DNA from 3 places in the Rahnella sp. BIGb0603 genome. Region 1 is predicted to be linked to each of the others. Evidence: predicted binding sites of a transcription regulator. Region 1 holds the regulator's gene; each other region holds the start of a gene.

Region 1 (6,036 bases):
TGTTTCCCGACGTGGCTTGTTGGAACATAACAGGTTATCTGTAGAGTCAATGTTGCGTAGAGGAATTGCACAATGAGTGAGGCTGAAGCCCGCCCAACAAATTTTATCCGTCAGATTATTGATGAAGATCTGGCGACCGGGAAACACAATACCGTTCATACCCGTTTCCCGCCCGAGCCTAATGGTTATCTGCATATCGGCCATGCGAAGTCTATCTGCCTGAACTTCGGTATTGCGCAAGACTATCAGGGGCAGTGCAACCTGCGTTTTGACGATACCAACCCGGCAAAAGAAGACATCGAATTCGTTGAGTCGATCAAACACGACGTCCAGTGGTTAGGTTTCGACTGGAGCGGTGATATTCACTATTCTTCCGACTACTTCGATCAACTGCACGGCTACGCGCTGGAGCTGATCAACAAAGGTCTGGCTTACGTTGACGAATTGTCTCCGGATGAAATCCGCGAATACCGTGGCTCACTGACGTCTCCGGGCAAAAACAGCCCGTACCGCGATCGCAGCGTAGAAGAAAACATCGCGCTGTTCGAAAAAATGCGCAACGGTGAATTCGCTGAAGGCGCGGCGTGTCTGCGTGCAAAAATCGATATGGCTTCGCCATTCTTCGTGATGCGCGATCCGGTTATCTACCGTATTAAGTTTGCGGAACACCATCAGACTGGCAAAAAATGGTGCATCTACCCGATGTATGATTTCACCCACTGCATTTCCGATGCGCTGGAAGGGATCACCCATTCGTTGTGTACGCTGGAATTCCAGGACAACCGTCGTCTGTATGACTGGGTTCTCGATAACATCACCATCCCTTGCCACCCGCGTCAGTACGAGTTCTCCCGTCTGAATCTTGAATATTCCATCATGTCCAAGCGTAAGCTGAACCTGCTGGTGACGGATAAGATCGTCGAAGGCTGGGATGACCCGCGTATGCCGACCGTTTCAGGCCTGCGTCGCCGTGGTTACACTGCTGCGTCTATCCGTGAATTCTGCCGTCGTATCGGCGTGACCAAGCAAGATAACAATGTCGAAATGATGGCGCTGGAATCCTGTATCCGTGACGATCTGAACGAAAATGCGCCGCGCGCCATGGCTGTCATCAATCCGGTTAAAGTGATCATTGAGAACTTTACCGGTGAAGATGTGCAAATGGTGAAAATGCCTAATCATCCGAGCAAACCGGAGATGGGGACGCGCGAAGTGCCGTTCACCCGTGAGATTTATATCGATCAGGCTGATTTCCGCGAAGAAGCGAACAAGCAATACAAACGTCTGGTGCTGGGCAAAGAAGTTCGTCTGCGCAATGCGTATGTCATCAAAGCGGAACGCATTGAAAAAGATGCCGAAGGCAATGTGACGACGATCTTCTGTTCTTACGATATCGAAACGCTGAGCAAAGATCCGGCCGATGGCCGCAAGGTAAAAGGTGTGATCCACTGGGTTTCTGCGTCTGAAGGCAAACCGGCGGAATTCCGTCTGTATGACCGTCTGTTCAGCGTCGCGAATCCTGGCCAGGCAGAAGATTTCCTGACCACGATCAACCCGGAATCCCTGGTGATCGCGCACGGTTTCGTTGAGCCTTCTCTGGTGGCTGCACAGGCTGAAATCAGCCTGCAGTTTGAACGTGAAGGTTACTTCTGTGCTGACAGCCGCTATTCCAGCGCTGAAAATCTGGTCTTCAACCGTACCGTTGGCCTGCGTGATACCTGGGAATCAAAACCCGTCGCGTAAGTCACCGATGAACGATTGCTAAACGCAGCTCCGGCTGCGTTTTTTTATGTCTGAAATTCACGGAATTTTCTTTTTCATCGCGAATTAATGCGTTTTTCATGTTTGCTTTTTAGGACCTTCCTTTCCGAATATCAGCGTGCTGAAACGTTTAAGTCAATACGGTTTTTACTTAATTATCTGTTTTAGTTATCGATTGTCAGAGTCCACTGATTTAAACCTTCGCATTCCTCGTTTGTAACACTTTTTCATCTTTATGTGCACTTTGTCATACTTCAGCTATCAGGGTTTAATTACCCATTGATAATTCGCGTCGCGAAAAATACTCTTAATCCTGCTTTATACGGTTACGCCTCTGGCGGCCGCTTTTAATACCCGTTTGGGTTTTGCACGTTTTTTTAGTCAAAATGAGGAATTTCTATGCACAAGCACCTTAACAGGGGCAGGGGATCGGCTTACCTGAAACCTGTGATGTACACGCTGGCTGGCACTTTGTTGGGCGGCGGAATGATGTTCCCTGAAGAGGCCAGAGCGGCTGGCTTTATTGATGATTCGACGCTGACCGGCGGTGTGTATTACTGGCAGCGCGAACGCGACCGCAAAGATTTGAACAAAACCAAAGAAGAAACCCGCCCTGACGGCACAAAAGTCACGGTGAATAACCCCGATTACGATAAATACGCCACCAACCTTTCGCACGCGACCGCCAACCTGAACCTTGATTTCTCTTCCGGCTATGCCTGGGACATGTTCGGTATCGACGTCGCCGCATTTACCGCGATCGAATTAGCCGAAGCCAGCGACAGCGGTCATCCGAACGAAATCGCGTTCTCCTCCAAAAACCATGCGTATGACGAAGACTATTCCGGCGATAAAGGTGGCGTCAGCCTCTACAAAGCGGCCGGTAAATTCAAATACGGCGGATTCTGGGGCCATGCTGGTTACATTCAGCCCACCGGACAAACGCTGATCGCCCCGCACTGGAGCTTTATGCCGGGTACCTATCGCGGTGCCGAAGCCGGGTATAAACATGATTTTGGCGATCCGGGCGAACTGAGTTTCTCCTACATGTGGGCAGATGAATACAAATCGCCGTGGCATCTGGAGATGGATGATTTCCGCCAGAACGACAAGAAAACCGGTGTTTCCTATATCCACTCGCTGGGTGCGAAATACGACTTCAAAAATGATCTCGTACTGGAAGCGGCATTCGGTCAGGCAGAAAGTTACGTCGATCAGTACTTCGCCAAAGCGTCGTACAAAATTGATCTGATGGGCAATCCGCTCACCACCAGCTACCAATTCTATGGTGCGGAAGATCGTATCAGCAACCAGAACGATCCGAACAGCCTGTATGACGGTCTGGCCTGGTTGCAGGCACTGACTTTCGGTTACACCACCGGCCAGTTCAACTGGCGTCTGGAAGGGACGATGGTCAAAGCTGAGGGGAATCAGGGTTATTTTTTACAACGCATGACCCCGACGTATTCTTCTTCTAACGGACGTCTTGATGTGTGGTGGGACAACCGTTCTGACTTCAACGCCAACGGCGAAAAAGCGGTGTACGCAGGCGTACTTTACGATCTGGCGAAATGGGATCTGCCGGGCTTCGCAGTGGGCGGTTCTTATGTTTACGCGTGGGATGCCAAACCGAGTACCAATCCAATCTATGATCAGAGCCAGCGCCTGAAAGAAAGTGCCTGGAGCCTTGATGCGCTGTACACCATTCAGGAAGGGCGCGCGAAAGGTACGCTGTTCAAACTGCATTACACCCAGTACGACAACCACTCGGATATCCCGAGCTGGGGCGGCGGGTACGGCAACATTTTCCAGGATGAAAAAGACGTGAAATTCATCGTTATCGCTCCATTCACTATTTTCTGAGGTCGCTATGTCGATGAAAAAATTACTGATGATTGTGGTTTCCTCCGTTGTGCTGGCAGGTTGTGCGCCAACCGCGGATCAGGCTCAGATTTCTCAAACGCGTGAGGCATACAGCGCGTGTATTAATTCGGCAGAAGGCAATCCGGACAAACTGGCCTCCTGTCAGGTATTGCTGAACAAGCTCAAACAGGAAAAAGCCCACCAGAAATTTGCGGAACAGGAAACGGTTCGTGTGGTGGATTATCAGCGCTGTCTGACGGCGCGTAAGACCGGTGACGGGCAGGCGTATGCGGCGGATTGCGGCAAGATCTGGCAGGAAATCAAAGCCAATAACGCACCTAATCCGGTTAACTAAAAGCAGGGATCTGAAACAAGCACCATCATGGAACGCAAAACCCCGGCTTGCCGGGGTTTTGCGTTTTAACTCTCATCCTGGAACACAGACATAAAAAAACCGCCTTTCAGCGGTTAATTTATTCGGACTGACCGTGCAGATTACTGCGCAGGTTTGTCATTGTGCAAAGATTCATCTTCGCGGCAATCGCCCGCTTCACAGTGTCCGTACAGATACAGACTGTGGTTGGTCAGTTTAATACCGTGTTTCTTCGCAATCTCACGCTGACGGCCTTCAATGTATTCGTCGCGGAATTCAATAACGCGGCCGCAATCAAGGCAGATCAGGTGATCATGATGATGTTGCTGAGTCAGTTCGAAAACAGACTTGCCGCCTTCGAAGTTATGACGGGTGACGATACCGGCATCATCAAACTGGTTAAGAACACGGTAAACCGTGGCCAGACCAATTTCTTCGCCCATATCAATCAGTTGCTTATAAAGATCTTCCGCACTAACGTGATGACCTTCCGGCGCTTGCAGCACTTCCAGGATTTTGAGGCGCGGAAGCGTGACTTTTAAGCCGGCTTTCTTCAGTGCGGTGTTGTTGTCAGTCATGCGGATTCAGTCCTGTTACTATGTGCTAATCAAGTTGAGGCATGCAGCCTGTGGCATCGGCGGCACAAAAATTTGTCGTTTAAGGATTCTTCGTTTAAGGGAAGTGTGCCGATTCTCAAAAACGTAGCCTGTTAATAAAGATCACAAAATGCCTGTCACATTCAATAATGCAACGACTTGATCGATAGAAAAAACAGATGAACTCAGTGTACCTTGATACCACCGAAAGTTACAATTTTGTAGCGGTTAAATTGTTAATTTCAGTAATAGTTTGGCCCTTCAATTGTAGAATAAATCCTCAGGGCCAACAGGGTTTTTAGCCAATAATTTCTGAAAGGCTCAGTTCTTCTGTGATCTGTTTGACCCATGCATCAACACGTTCGTTGGTCAGTTCCGGCTGACGATCTTCGTCAATTGCCAGCCCGATGAAGTGCGTATCATCAGCCAGACCTTTTGAAGCTTCGAAGTGATAGCCTTCAGTTGGCCAGTGACCTACGATCACCGCGCCGCGTGGCTCGATGATGTCACGCACGGTACCGAGCGCATCACAGAAGTATTCGGCATAGTCTTCCTGGTCGCCGCAGCCAAACAGCGCAACCAGCTTACCTTCGAAATCTATCTCTTCCAGCGTCGGGAAAAAGTCGTCCCAGTCACACTGCGCTTCACCGTAATACCAGGTTGGAATACCGATCAGCAAAATATCGAATTTTTCCAGATCCTCTTTGCTGCTCTTCGCAATGTCATGCACCTCTGCAACATCTTTACCCAATTGCTTCTGGATCATTTTCGCGATGTTTTCGGTGTTACCTGTATCGGATCCAAAGAAGATACCTACTACGGCCATAAGATTACCTAACCTCTTGTTCTTAATGAAGTGCTCTGCATTGCAGGCAATAATAACGCAGATGATAGCAAACTCGCGCGGCGGAGAATATGTTTCAGCTCGCCTTCTTAACTGGTGAATAAGTTTATCGGGCAATCTTTTTAAGTGTTATCGCCTTCGTGTGCTTTTAATAACCTCAAACTTATTGAGGGCAAAAGCAAAATTAAGAAATAATTCCCGCCACTCCTTAAGTTTGCCCGTTGAACGCCGATAGATGATGCGAGAGGAATCTCAACATAATAAAGAAATCGATGCCCGGAGAGGTGTTCAAACATGTCCGGGGGCAAACGCCTGCTGGCTACCTGTCTTGATTCTCCGCATCCCCGTCAATCCTCAGACCAGAAACAGTCCTGTTTCGAGAGAGGCATATCGTGCAGTTTTTAAAAAATATTACCATCAGGGCCGCATTATTAACGATTCTGGGCATTTTTTGCGTCATGTGGGCGAGTGTGTCTATTTACACCGTCACCTCCCTGAATACGCTGACTCAGAACACCCAAAACAGTACCGAACTGGTCAACAATATGGCGCTGATCAATAAAGGAAATGATCAGTACTTTCGTACCGTGACACGTTTA
Region 2 (6,036 bases), on a different contig from region 1:
GACAGGATGCTTTCCGCTTCTTGCTGATCATCACTGGCTTGCTGACGATGGCGGCGCGGCCACCAGAAAGACCCCGACTGACTCAGCACGCACCCGAAAAGTTCAGGCCAGTGCAAACCGGCATACAGCGACGAAAGGCCACCAAAACTCTGCCCTGCGACCACCGTTTTTTGCGCGTTATCGCTGTGCGCGGCCCGTTTTTTCACCTGCGGCAATAACTCGTCCTGCACCGCCAGCCAGAACTCCGGATTGCAGGTCAGCTCGCGGCTGCGGGTTTGAATATCAATAACATCGATCAGCACATACACCGCGTCGGGCAGCGCCCCTTCGCGCGTGAGCTGCGTCAGTGGCTGCCAGACGGGCATCTGTTTCGCCCAAAACTGGCCGTCGAGCAGGATCGCCAGCGGGCGCAAGGCAGGCTCCTGGCTTTCGCCGGTGGTAAACACCCAGACGTTTCGCATATTCCCCAGACGCGCACTTTTCCAGCGGAATGTTTGTAACGCCGCCGGAGCTTGCGGCGCTTTCGGGCCATCAAGATCAAACTCTTCCCAGGCGGGCTGTGGCAACGCTTCCGGCATATGCAGGCCGGACAACGCATGGGATTTTGCACCGGGCCACGGGCGATGCGGATTCAGCGGATCGTGCGTCGCGTGGCGGAAGAGGTTTTTCCACCATTCACGCGCGGCAAGCATGCTCTGATAATCATCGTTATTTTGCGGAAATTCAGCACCGGATTCGGTACGTGGGATCAGGCTGTAGCTTCCGCGCCAGTCCGCACGCAATTCGGTCTGCCAGTGCCAGACATCCGTTCCGGCCAGCCGCTGCAAACTCTGCGGCGGCGACGACTGATGGTGATCGGTGATGCCGTTGATGTTGATCCAGACACGCTGGGTCTCCGAAGTCGTTTCGTTGCCCTGCGGATCCCGCCAGAAGAACGTCACACGATAAAAACCTTCGCGCGAAGGTTCCGTCCACGGCGTTCCCCGCGCAGCAATTTCATTCCACCACGCGGCACTTCCAGCCAGAGGTTCCAACAACATGACCTGAGCCGCAGGTTTTTGCGGATGCTGATATTTCATCATTTTTTACGCTTTACAGCCTTCTGGCAGACAAGAAAAAACATTCCCGGTATGGCGCTTTACACTTTCCCTACAAATTAGGAATGGGAATCTAATTGATAATTGTTTTTATTTGCAATAGTGTGTTACCGCCCGTAACGCGGGTCAACAAAAACTACACACACAACAGGCCATCCTCCTGTTCAATCTCGCTATTTTTCAGGAAAGGATGGAATTTCAGGGCAGAATCCGACATGAAAAGCAGGCTACCACATTATTCGCTGGCAACCTTAATCGGGCTGGGATCAGCGCTTACTTTCCCCGTCAGCGCAGCAGAAACCTCCGCAACAACCGCAACAGAAACCGGGACTACGGCCGCTGAAACGCCGAAAAAAACCGAAGACACGCTGGTCGTCACCGCTGCACAGCAAAATCTTCAGGCTCCGGGTGTTTCCACCATTACGTCTGATGAAATCCAAAAACGCCCACCGGCACGCGACATCAACGAACTGATCCGCACCATGCCCGGCGTAAACCTGACCGGTAACTCCACCAGCGGACAGCGCGGGAACAACCGCCAGATTGATATCCGCGGCATGGGCCCGGAAAACACCCTGATCCTGATCGACGGTTTACCGGTGAACAGCCGTAACTCCGTGCGTCAGGGCTGGCGCGGCGAGCGTGATACCCGCGGCGATACCAGCTGGGTTCCGCCAGATATGATTGATCGCATCGAAGTGATCCGCGGCCCGGCGGCCGCGCGTTATGGCAACGGTGCGGCGGGCGGCGTGGTGAATATCATCACCAAAAAAGACACCAGCGAATGGCACGGCTCATGGAATACCTACATGAACGCGCCACAGCATAAAGAAGAAGGTTCAACGAAACGCACCGATTTCAGCCTGTCCGGCCCGCTCAGCGACCAGTTCAGTTTCCGTCTGTTTGGCGGCTACAGCAAAACACAGGCTGATTCGCAGTATATCAACGACGGCCATCAGTCCGAACGCACCGGCACCTATGCCGACACCGTTCCGGCCGGTCGCGAAGGCGTCATCAATAAAAATATCGACGCCATGCTGCACTGGGATTTCGCCCGCATGCAGTCACTTGAGTTTGAGGTGTCCAACAGCCGTCAGGGCAACCTGTACGCCGGTGACACGCAAAACACCAATACCAGTGCGCTGGTTAAAAGTATGTACGGCAAAGAGACCAACCGTATTTACCGCCAGTCCTACGCCCTGACGTACAAAGGCGCATGGGACAATGGCATTTCCACCACCAACTATGTGCAGTACGAAAAAACCCGTAACTCACGCATGGATGAAGGTCTGGCGGGCGGCACGGAGGGGATCTTCTCTGACGACAGCTTCAACACCATCGCGCTGGGCGACATTCTTGCGCACAGCGAAGTCAGTATTCCGTTTGATTTAGGCGTGCCGCAAACCGCCACGTTGGGCACTGAATGGAACCAGCAAAAGATGAAAGACCCGTCTTCCAACGTTCAGTCTATGCTCGGCGGTGCCATTGACGGTATCGACAGCACCGGTCGCAGCCCGTATTCGCAGGCGGAAATCTTCTCGCTGTTTGCGGAAGATAACATCGAACTGACCGACAGCACGATGCTGGTTCCGGGCCTTCGTTTCGATCATCATTCTATTGTCGGCAATAACTGGAGTCCTTCCCTGAACCTGTCTCAGGAACTGGGCGATGACTTCACGCTGAAAATGGGGATCGCGCGTGCCTACAAAGCGCCAAGCCTGTATCAGACCAACCCGAACTACGTGCTTTACAGTAAAGGCCAGGGTTGTGCCGCCAGCGGCGGTGGCTGTTATCTGGTAGGGAATAAAGATCTCGATGCAGAAACCAGCATCAACAAAGAGATCGGTCTTGAGTTCCACCGCAACGGCTATCAGGCAGGCGTGACGTACTTCCGTAACGATTACCGCAACAAAATCGAGGCGGGTTATCTGCCAACCGGCACATCAACGACGGGCACCACTGACGTTTATAAATGGCAAAACGTTCCTAAAGCCGTCGTTCAGGGTCTGGAAGGGACGTTGAATATTCCGGTCACCAGTACCATTTCCTGGAATAACAACGGGACTTACATGATTGAAAGTAAAAACAAAGAGACCGGCGATTATCTGTCGATCATCCCTGAATTTACGGTCAACTCCACGCTGAGCTGGCAGGCAACGGAAGATTTCTCCGTGCAGTCCACCCTGACCTGGTATGGCCGTCAGAAGCCGAAAAAATACAACTACAAAGGTGAAGCCGTAACCGGAAGTGAGAAGAATGAAGTCAGCCCGTATTCAGTGGTCGGCCTGAGCGGCACCTACGTTGCGACTAAAAATGTCAGCGTAACCGCCGGTATTGATAACGTGTTCGACAAGCGTCAGTTCCGTGCGGGCAATGCCCAGACAGTGGGTAACGCCACCACCAACGCCTATATGTACGGTGCGGGTGCAGCAACCTACAACGAACCGGGCCGGACTTTTTACATGAGTCTGAACACGCACTTCTAAGCTCAGCCTCTGACCGGTAAAAAAGCCACCTGCAAAGGTGGCTATATTGTTTCTGCAACGGACTTTCAGGTTACAGCACGCCCTGCGCCTGCATGGCATCCGCGACTTTCACGAAACCGGCGATATTGGCGCCGCGCACATACTGCGTCTGCCTGCCTTCACCGCCGTACTCCACGCATGAATGATGAATATCGAGCATGATGTGACGTAAGCGTGCGTCCACTTCTTCAGCTTTCCAGCTCAGACGCGCGGCGTTTTGTGCCATCTCCAGCCCGGACGTCGCCACGCCACCAGCATTGGCCGCTTTACCCGGCGCGAACAACACGCCCGCTTCAACGAACAGGTCAGTGGCTTCAATGGTCGTCGGCATATTTGCGCCTTCCGCCACGGCTTTTACGCCGTTGCCGATCAGCACCCGGGCCGCTTCCACGCCCAGCTCATTTTGGGTAGCGCACGGCAGCGCGATGTCTACCGGCACATTCCACGGCTGCTGGCCTTCGAGATACGTCAACCCCAGTTTTTGCGCGTAATCAGATACGCGGCCATCGCGGCTGGCTTTGATTTCTGTCAGCAGCACCAGTTTTTCCCGCGTGAAACCGGCTTCATCGACCACGGTGCCGTTTGAATCTGACGCCGTAATCACACGCGCGCCCAGCGACATGGCTTTTTCAATTGCATATTGCGCCACGTTACCCGAGCCGGACACCGCCACACGCATGCCTTCAAAATCCAGACCGTGACGTTTAAGCATGGATTCAGTGAAATAAATCAGGCCATAACCGGTGGCTTCCGGGCGGATCAGACTGCCGCCAAACGACAGGCCTTTACCGGTGAACACGCTCGCAGTGTTGTTGGAGAGTTTTTTCATCATCCCCGCCATATAACCGACTTCACGCCCACCGACGCCGATATCGCCCGCCGGTACGTCCGTGTCCGGCCCAAGATGGCGATAAAGCTCCAGCATCAGCGCCTGACAAAAACGCATGATTTCGCCTTCGCTTTTACCTTTCGGATTGAAATCACTGCCGCCCTTCCCGCCGCCCATTGGCAGCGTGGTCAGCGCATTTTTAAACGTCTGTTCAAAACCGAGGAATTTCAGAATTGATAAATTGACCGACGGGTGGAAACGCATGCCACCTTTATACGGGCCGATGGCCGAGCTGAACTGCACGCGCCAGCCGCGATTTACCTGTACCTGATTTTTGTCATCAACCCACGCAATGCGGAACTGAATCACGCGCTCCGGTTCCACCAGACGTTCTAATAAAGAAGAACGCCGGTATTGCGGATTTTGTTCGAGGAACGGCCAGAGCGTGGTCATGACTTCACGAACGGCCTGAGAAAACTCGACCTGATGCGGGTCGCGTTGCTGAACTGAGGATAAGAACTGTTCGAGGGAATGAATTTGATCCATGAGGGTAAAACTCCGTTTCGTAAGTGATGTTGTCTTTGTTATTTGCTGCTTATTTTTTGACTATGCATCGACTGACAAGCGGACATCAAGTGATTTATTTACCCGATAAAAACCCTAGGATTTACGGCCTTCCAGCTTAAGTAATAATGCTTTGTTATCCAGACCACCCGCAAAACCGGTGAGTTTTCCGGACGCACCAATTACCCGATGGCACGGCGCGACAATGGAAATCGGGTTGCGGCCATTGGCGGCACCCACGGCACGGACGGCTTTCGGGCGGCCAATACGTCGGGCGATATCGCTGTAGCTGCGCGTTTCACCAAAGGGAATTTCCAGCAGTGCCGCCCAGACTTCTTTCTGAAACTCGGTGCCGGTGAAATCAAGATCCAGCTCAAAGCGCGTGCGTTTACCGGCAAAATATTCATTCAGCTGTTGTTCGGTTTTCAGCAAAATGGGAAACGTCGGGTCTTCCATCATTTCGCCCAGTTTCACCCGGCCATCGATTTCGCATTCCCACAAGATAGCCGTCAGCTTGTCGCCTTTTGCCGCCAGTGTGAGTAATCCGACCGGTGATTCTACCCGCTTAAATCTGTATTCCATTTGTGCTTTCCTCAGCCTGTTATACGCTGTCCACTTTACCGGAAAGCCGCGAAACAGACCAAGAGGCAAAACAGGGATTTGCGGGATGTCTTCCAGAGAATCTTCGAAAAATGAAAGCGTTACATTGTTGAATGTAACGCTTCAGGGGTAGGGATACTGCCGGAGAGAAATGTGGTTATTTCAGGCCCATCTGTGCCCGCAGCTCGGCTTTTGCGGCGTCAAATTCAGCTTTGAATTCAGGCTCTTCAGAAATTCTCTGCGCAATCAGCGCGGCACCGGTACGGCTCATCACGGTATCAGAACGGTAATGAAAACCGGCCACCAGGCGATTTTCGGCATAACCGGCGGCGCGGGTGAAAAGCGCATTACGTTTTTCCGGCACCATTTCGCCCAGCACGGTCGCCATCAGGTAACCAATGGTGGAGTGCCCGGAAGGCCA
Region 3 (6,036 bases), on a different contig from region 1:
CTTTGACCGTTATAACGCGGTGATTGATGAAATGCTGGAAAACGGCACAGCGTATAAATGCTATTGCTCTAAAGAGCGTCTGGAAGCGCTGCGTGAACATCAGATGGCCAATAACGAAAAGCCTCGTTATGACGGTCGTTGCCGCGACAGCCACGAACATCACGCCGCTGATGAACCTTGCGTGGTGCGTTTTCGTAACCCGCAGGAAGGTTCGGTCATCTTTGATGACCAGATCCGCGGCCCGATCGAATTCAGCAATGACGAGCTTGATGATCTGATCATCCGCCGTACCGACGGTTCCCCGACCTATAACTTCTGCGTGGTGGTGGATGACTGGGATATGGAAATCACTCACGTTATCCGTGGCGAAGATCATATCAACAACACTCCGCGTCAGATCAACATCCTGAAAGCGCTGGGCGCACCGGTACCGGTTTACGCGCACGTTTCTATGATTTTGGGCGACGACGGTAAAAAACTGTCTAAACGTCACGGCGCGGTTGGCGTCATGCAGTACCGTGATGACGGTTATCTGCCGGAAGCGCTGCTGAACTATCTGGTGCGTCTGGGCTGGTCCCATGGCGATCAGGAAATTTTCAGCCGTGACGAAATGAAAGCGCTGTTCTCACTGGAAAACGTCAGCAAATCTGCCAGTGCGTTCAACACTGAAAAACTGCAATGGCTGAACCACCACTATATCAATACGATGGATCCGCAGTATGTGGCGACCCATCTGCTGTGGCACGTGGAGCAGGCCGGTATCGAAACCCGCAACGGCCCGCAGCTGTTCGAAATCGTTACTTTGCTGGGCGAACGTTGCAAAACTCTGAAAGAAATGGCGGAGTCCTGCCGTTACTTCTACGAAGATTTCGCAGAGTTCGATGCCGATGCGGCGAAGAAACACTTGCGTCCGGTTGCACGTCAGCCGCTGGAAGTGGTTCGCGCGAAACTGGCTGCCATTACTGACTGGACGGCTGAGAATATTCACCATGCGATTCAGGGCACGGCGGATGAGCTGGAAGTCGGGATGGGTAAAGTCGGGATGCCACTGCGCGTTGCTGTCACAGGCGCGGGTCAGTCTCCGGGCGTGGACGTGACCGTTCATGCAATCGGTCAGAGCCGTGTACTGGCGCGTATCGATATGGCGTTAGCCTTCATTGCTGAACGTGAAACACAAGCGCAGTAATCGCTGTTAAATAGTGATAAAAAAAGCCAGCGCGGGAAACCGGCTGGCTTTTTTGCTTTCTGTGAAACGCTTGCCTGAAAACGTCTTAATTAACGTTGTTCAGTCGCAGGTGCTGCAACGGTAGGACGGTAGGCCAGGAAATACATCAGGCCCACGAAGCCCGCGCCACCGACCGCGTTGCCGAGGAACACGGCTGCGAAGTTCGGGAAGTACTGTGACCAGCTCAATGCACCGGCAAAGATTGCCGCAGGCACGATGAACATGTTTGCAACGACGTGCTGGAAGCCGATAGCCACGAATGCCATCACCGGGAACCACATCCCGATCACTTTGCCGCCGACTTCTTTACTGGCGAACGCCAGCCAGATCGCCAGACACACCAGCCAGTTGCAGCCAATACCGGAAATGAAGGCATGCATAAAGTCTGCATTCACTTTTGCGGTGGCGGTGGCGACGGTTTTGCTCAGGAAAGCGCCTTCGGTCAGCCCCAGAACGTGGCCGAAGAAATAGGCCACGGCCAGACTGCCCAGCAGGTTAGCGAGGGTCACCCAGAACCAGTTGCGCAGAACAGCGTAAAGGCTGATCTGACGCGCGAACCAGGCGATAGGTAAGGTCATCATATTACCTGTCAGCAGTTCTCCCCCTGCTAAAACGGTCAGAATAATCCCTACCGGGAACACGGCGGCGCCCAGTAAGTTACTGAATGATCCCCAGGATGCAGGTAACGTCCCTATTACGTGCAGATCCAGCAGGAAACCGGTGGCGATGAATGCGCCGGCCAGAAAGCCCAAAATTAACAAATTCAACACGGAAGCATGGCTTTTATTAACGCCTGCCGTGACAGCGATGGATGCGATTTCTTTAGGTGAATACAAGGACATGAGATTGCTCGAAGTAGTAAGTTATGATTATTGCGCGAGCAGTCTATTCTTAGAATTATCTCAAAACAAGCCGATCTTCATAGTCTGCTAACATTTCATTAATCATTCAGACATAGATGTTAAGAAAATGCTTAGGCAGATCATAAAGCTAGTCACCACGCGGGCTGGCGGGCAAATTGTAAAACAATTCATCACACCAAAAATTTCGGTGAGGGCAGAGGTTTTTTCCCTGCAAAATGGGGTATTTGGCGGCTTTTTCAGCGCTTGAATTGAGAAACGGATTTAGCCGTTGACAGGGTTAGCGACGTTTCATATTATGCGCCCCGTTCACCCGTTTTTACGGGCACGAATTGGGGGTATAGCTCAGCTGGGAGAGCGCTTGCATGGCATGCAAGAGGTCAGCGGTTCGATCCCGCTTATCTCCACCAACTTACTTACCAGAGTGAGTGGGTGAGTTCCTTAAAAGGGAACACAAGAAGTACAATGTGGACGACCTCGTGTGGGGGTATAGCTCAGCTGGGAGAGCGCTTGCATGGCATGCAAGAGGTCAGCGGTTCGATCCCGCTTATCTCCACCAAATATTAAAGAAACCCGCTTCGGCGGGTTTTTTGTTTTCTGCTATATCCCTTTCGGTTCCCTGAATTGCAGGCATAAAAAAAGGCGCCGGAGCGCCTTTCTTTGTCGTTCTGTTGCTACTTACTACGCCAGTACCAGACCCGCGATAGAAGCTGACAACACGCTGACCAGCGTTGAGCCGTACAGCAGTTTCAGGCCGAAGCGTGAAACTACGTTGCCCTGGTGTTCGTTCAGGCCTTTGATAGCGCCGGCAACGATACCGATAGACGAGAAGTTGGCGAAAGACACCAGGAACACGGACAAGATGCCCACGCCGCGTGGTGAAAGTTCGGTCGCCACTTTTTGCAGATCCAGCATCGCAACGAATTCATTGGAAACCAGTTTGGTTGCCATGATACTGCCGACCTGCAACGCTTCGTGACTTGGCACGCCCATCATCCATGCGAATGGATAGAAGACATAACCCAGCACGCCCTGGAAGGTGATACCGAACACCACATCGAACAGCGCATTCAGGCAGGAAATCAGAGCGATGAAACCAATCAGCATGGCTGCAACGATGATCGCGACTTTGAAACCGGCCAGGATGTATTCACCCAGCATTTCAAAGAAGCTCTGACCCTGGTGCGTGTTACCGATTTGCAGGTCTTCTTCTGAATCAACTTTATAAGGGTTAATTAACGACAGTACGATGAAGGTACTGAACATGTTAAGCACCAGCGCAGCAACAACGAAGCGCGGTTCCAGCATGGTCATGTACGCACCCACAATCGACATAGAAACGGTCGACATAGCTGTGGCTGCCATGGTGTACATACGTTTTTCAGACATTTTGCCCAGAATATCTTTATACGCGATAAAGTTTTCTGACTGACCCAAAATCAGGGAGCTGATGGCGTTGAAAGATTCCAGTTTTCCCATGCCATTAATTTTCGACAAGACTGTACCGATGATACGGATGACGAAAGGCAGTACCCGAATGTGTTGTAAAATACCGATCAGTGCGGAAATAAACACGATCGGACACAAGACTTTCAAGAAGAAGAACGCTAATCCTTTATCGCTCATGCCTCCAAATACGAAGCCGGTCCCTTCCGCAGCGAATCCTAATAATTTCTCAAACAAGTCTGAGAAGCCTTTCACAAAACCTAAACCGATTGAAGAGTTCAGGAAGAAATAGGCTAATAAGACTTCGATGACCAACAGCTGAACAATGAAACGTAAACGGATATTCTTCCGGTCACGGCTCACCAGTAAAGCGAGTGCAGCGACAACGGCCAACGCTAATACAAAGTGCAATATTCGGGACATGGGTGCTCCAAATTAGAGGCAGGCTATATTTCGACGGACATTTTATGTAACGCGTACATTTAAAACGTGAAGTCGCTTGCAAATATAGAAATTACAGACACGAATTGCAACAAATCGAGGCCTATCACACAAAAAATCAAGATGTTAATAAAACTAAGCACAGTTAGCATTCTTGTGCTAGTTTTATCATGTGCCGTAATGCGTTCTGAATCTGGCCAGTAAATGTCTGTTTTAGGAAAAAGCGTTCTGTAAGTCTTTATGAAAGCTCACAGAATGATTAACCACTCAGTTCACACTTTGCCGCTTACGCTACTGCCTATCAAAGTAATTACTCAGATCATTCTAAATGCACTTGATAATCATTATCAATTAGCTATGATTTATGTAAGCGTAACAATCGTAAGGGTTAACTGACTATGCTGAACAGCCGGGCCGAATCTACAGGCCGCGCAGCCAGAAAGATGAAGCTTTCACTGATGGGACCGGCGTTTATTGCCGCCATCGGTTACATCGATCCGGGCAACTTTGCGACTAACATTCAGGCCGGTGCCTCGTATGGTTATCAGTTGCTGTGGGTGGTGGTCTGGGCCAATGTCATGGCGATGCTGATCCAGCTCTTGTCTGCCAAACTGGGTATTGCCACCGGGAAAAACCTCGCCGAACACATCCGTGACCGTTTCCCGCGTCCTGCCGTCTGGGCTTACTGGGTGCAGGCAGAAATCATCGCGATGGCGACCGACCTCGCTGAGTTTATCGGTGCGGCGATCGGCTTCAAATTACTTCTCGGGGTTACCCTGCTTCAGGGCGCCGTGCTCACCGGGATTGCCACCTTTATTATCCTGGGTCTGCAAAAACGCGGGCAAAAACCGCTGGAACTGGTTATCGCCGGTTTGTTGCTGTTCGTGGCCGCCGCCTATATTGTCGAGCTGTTTTTCTCTCAGCCAAGCATGGTGGCGCTGGGCAAAGGCATGCTGATCCCTGCACTGCCCACCAGCGATTCCGTCTATCTGGCCGCCGGTGTGTTGGGCGCGACCATCATGCCGCACGTCATTTATCTTCACTCTTCGCTGACTCAGCGAGGCGGTAAGGCATCGAAAGAGCAGCGTTATTCCGCGACAAAACTGGATGTCGGTATCGCGATGACTATCGCCGGTTTCGTTAATCTGGCGATGATGGCGACCGCCGCCGCTGCGTTCCATTTCAGCGGACACAGCGGGATCAGTGAACTCGATGAAGCTTATCTGACGCTGCAACCGCTGCTCGGCCACGCCGCTGCGACGACATTTGGCCTGAGCCTGGTCGCTGCCGGTTTATCCTCAACCGTGGTGGGTACACTGGCCGGTCAGGTGGTGATGCAGGGCTTTGTTAAATTCTACATTCCGCTGTGGGTGCGCCGTACGGTCACTATGATGCCGTCTTTTATCGTGATTCTGATGGGGCTGGATGCCACGCGAATTCTGGTCATGAGCCAGGTACTCCTGAGTTTCGGGATTGCGCTGGCGTTGCTGCCGCTGCTGGCGTTTACCGGTAACCGCAGCCTCATGGGCGAAATGGTGAATACCAAAACCGTGCAGTGGGCGGGGCGCATCATCGTGCTGATTGTCGTCAGCCTCAACCTTTATCTGCTGATCGGTATGCTGAAATAATATCCGGCTGAAAGATTCAGGCCATAAAAAACGGGACAGTTTGCGCTGTCCCGTTTTTGTTTGTGTCATTCACTGAATTAATGGCGATGATCGCCATGCCCGCCGCGGTGATCCCGGTCGTGTCCGTGACCGCGATCCGGCCCACGGCCGTGGTCATAATGCGGACGTCCGTGGTCGCCATGATAATAACGCGGCGGCGGCATCGGACGACGTGGTGGATGGCGATGATTCCACCAGCCCTGATCGCGCCAGCGGTAGCCGTCCCAGTAATCCCCGCGCGGGCCACGATGACCATAATTGTGACCACGGTAACTGTTCCACCAGCTCGGGTTGCGCCAGTCGTACCCATCCCAGTAATAACCGCGACGGTCACGGTCGCCAATGCTGATGGAAAGACCGGGTGTATTGAGACTAAAGTTGCTGGCCTGTACAGCAG

Evidence for each region. The regulator Fur, encoded in region 1, represses iron uptake genes when iron is present. The targets are predictions, from matches to a motif close to ATAATAATGAGAACNACTATCAA.
Region 2: the regulator Fur is predicted to act here: its motif matches at 1,175-1,197, upstream of M2403_RS19330 (TonB-dependent siderophore receptor).
Region 3: the regulator Fur is predicted to act here: its motif matches at 4,301-4,323, upstream of M2403_RS09570 (Nramp family divalent metal transporter).

The regions. Positions count from the first base shown of each region.
Region 1 is NZ_JANUEX010000001.1:784,387-790,422, reverse strand. Features, by position in the region: gene glnS (glutamine--tRNA ligase) at 73-1,743, shown strand; gene M2403_RS03745 (chitoporin ChiP) at 2,212-3,624, shown strand; gene chiQ (ChiQ/YbfN family lipoprotein) at 3,638-3,979, shown strand; gene fur (ferric iron uptake transcriptional regulator) at 4,120-4,575, opposite strand; gene fldA (flavodoxin FldA) at 4,892-5,419, opposite strand; gene M2403_RS03725 (methyl-accepting chemotaxis protein) at 5,830-6,036, shown strand, end outside.
Region 2 is NZ_JANUEX010000007.1:255,205-261,240, reverse strand. Features, by position in the region: gene fes (enterochelin esterase) at 1-1,079, opposite strand, end outside; gene M2403_RS19330 (TonB-dependent siderophore receptor) at 1,313-3,583, shown strand; gene gdhA (NADP-specific glutamate dehydrogenase) at 3,654-4,997, opposite strand; gene M2403_RS19320 (methylated-DNA--[protein]-cysteine S-methyltransferase) at 5,112-5,597, opposite strand; gene M2403_RS19315 (phosphatase PAP2 family protein) at 5,773-6,036, opposite strand, start outside.
Region 3 is NZ_JANUEX010000003.1:256,168-262,203, forward strand. Features, by position in the region: gene gltX (glutamate--tRNA ligase) at 1-1,186, shown strand, start outside; gene M2403_RS09550 (formate/nitrite transporter family protein) at 1,276-2,067, opposite strand; tRNA gene M2403_RS09555 (tRNA-Ala) at 2,420-2,495, shown strand; tRNA gene M2403_RS09560 (tRNA-Ala) at 2,569-2,644, shown strand; gene M2403_RS09565 (NupC/NupG family nucleoside CNT transporter) at 2,767-3,954, opposite strand; gene M2403_RS09570 (Nramp family divalent metal transporter) at 4,371-5,600, shown strand; gene M2403_RS09575 (DUF2502 domain-containing protein) at 5,678-6,036, opposite strand, start outside.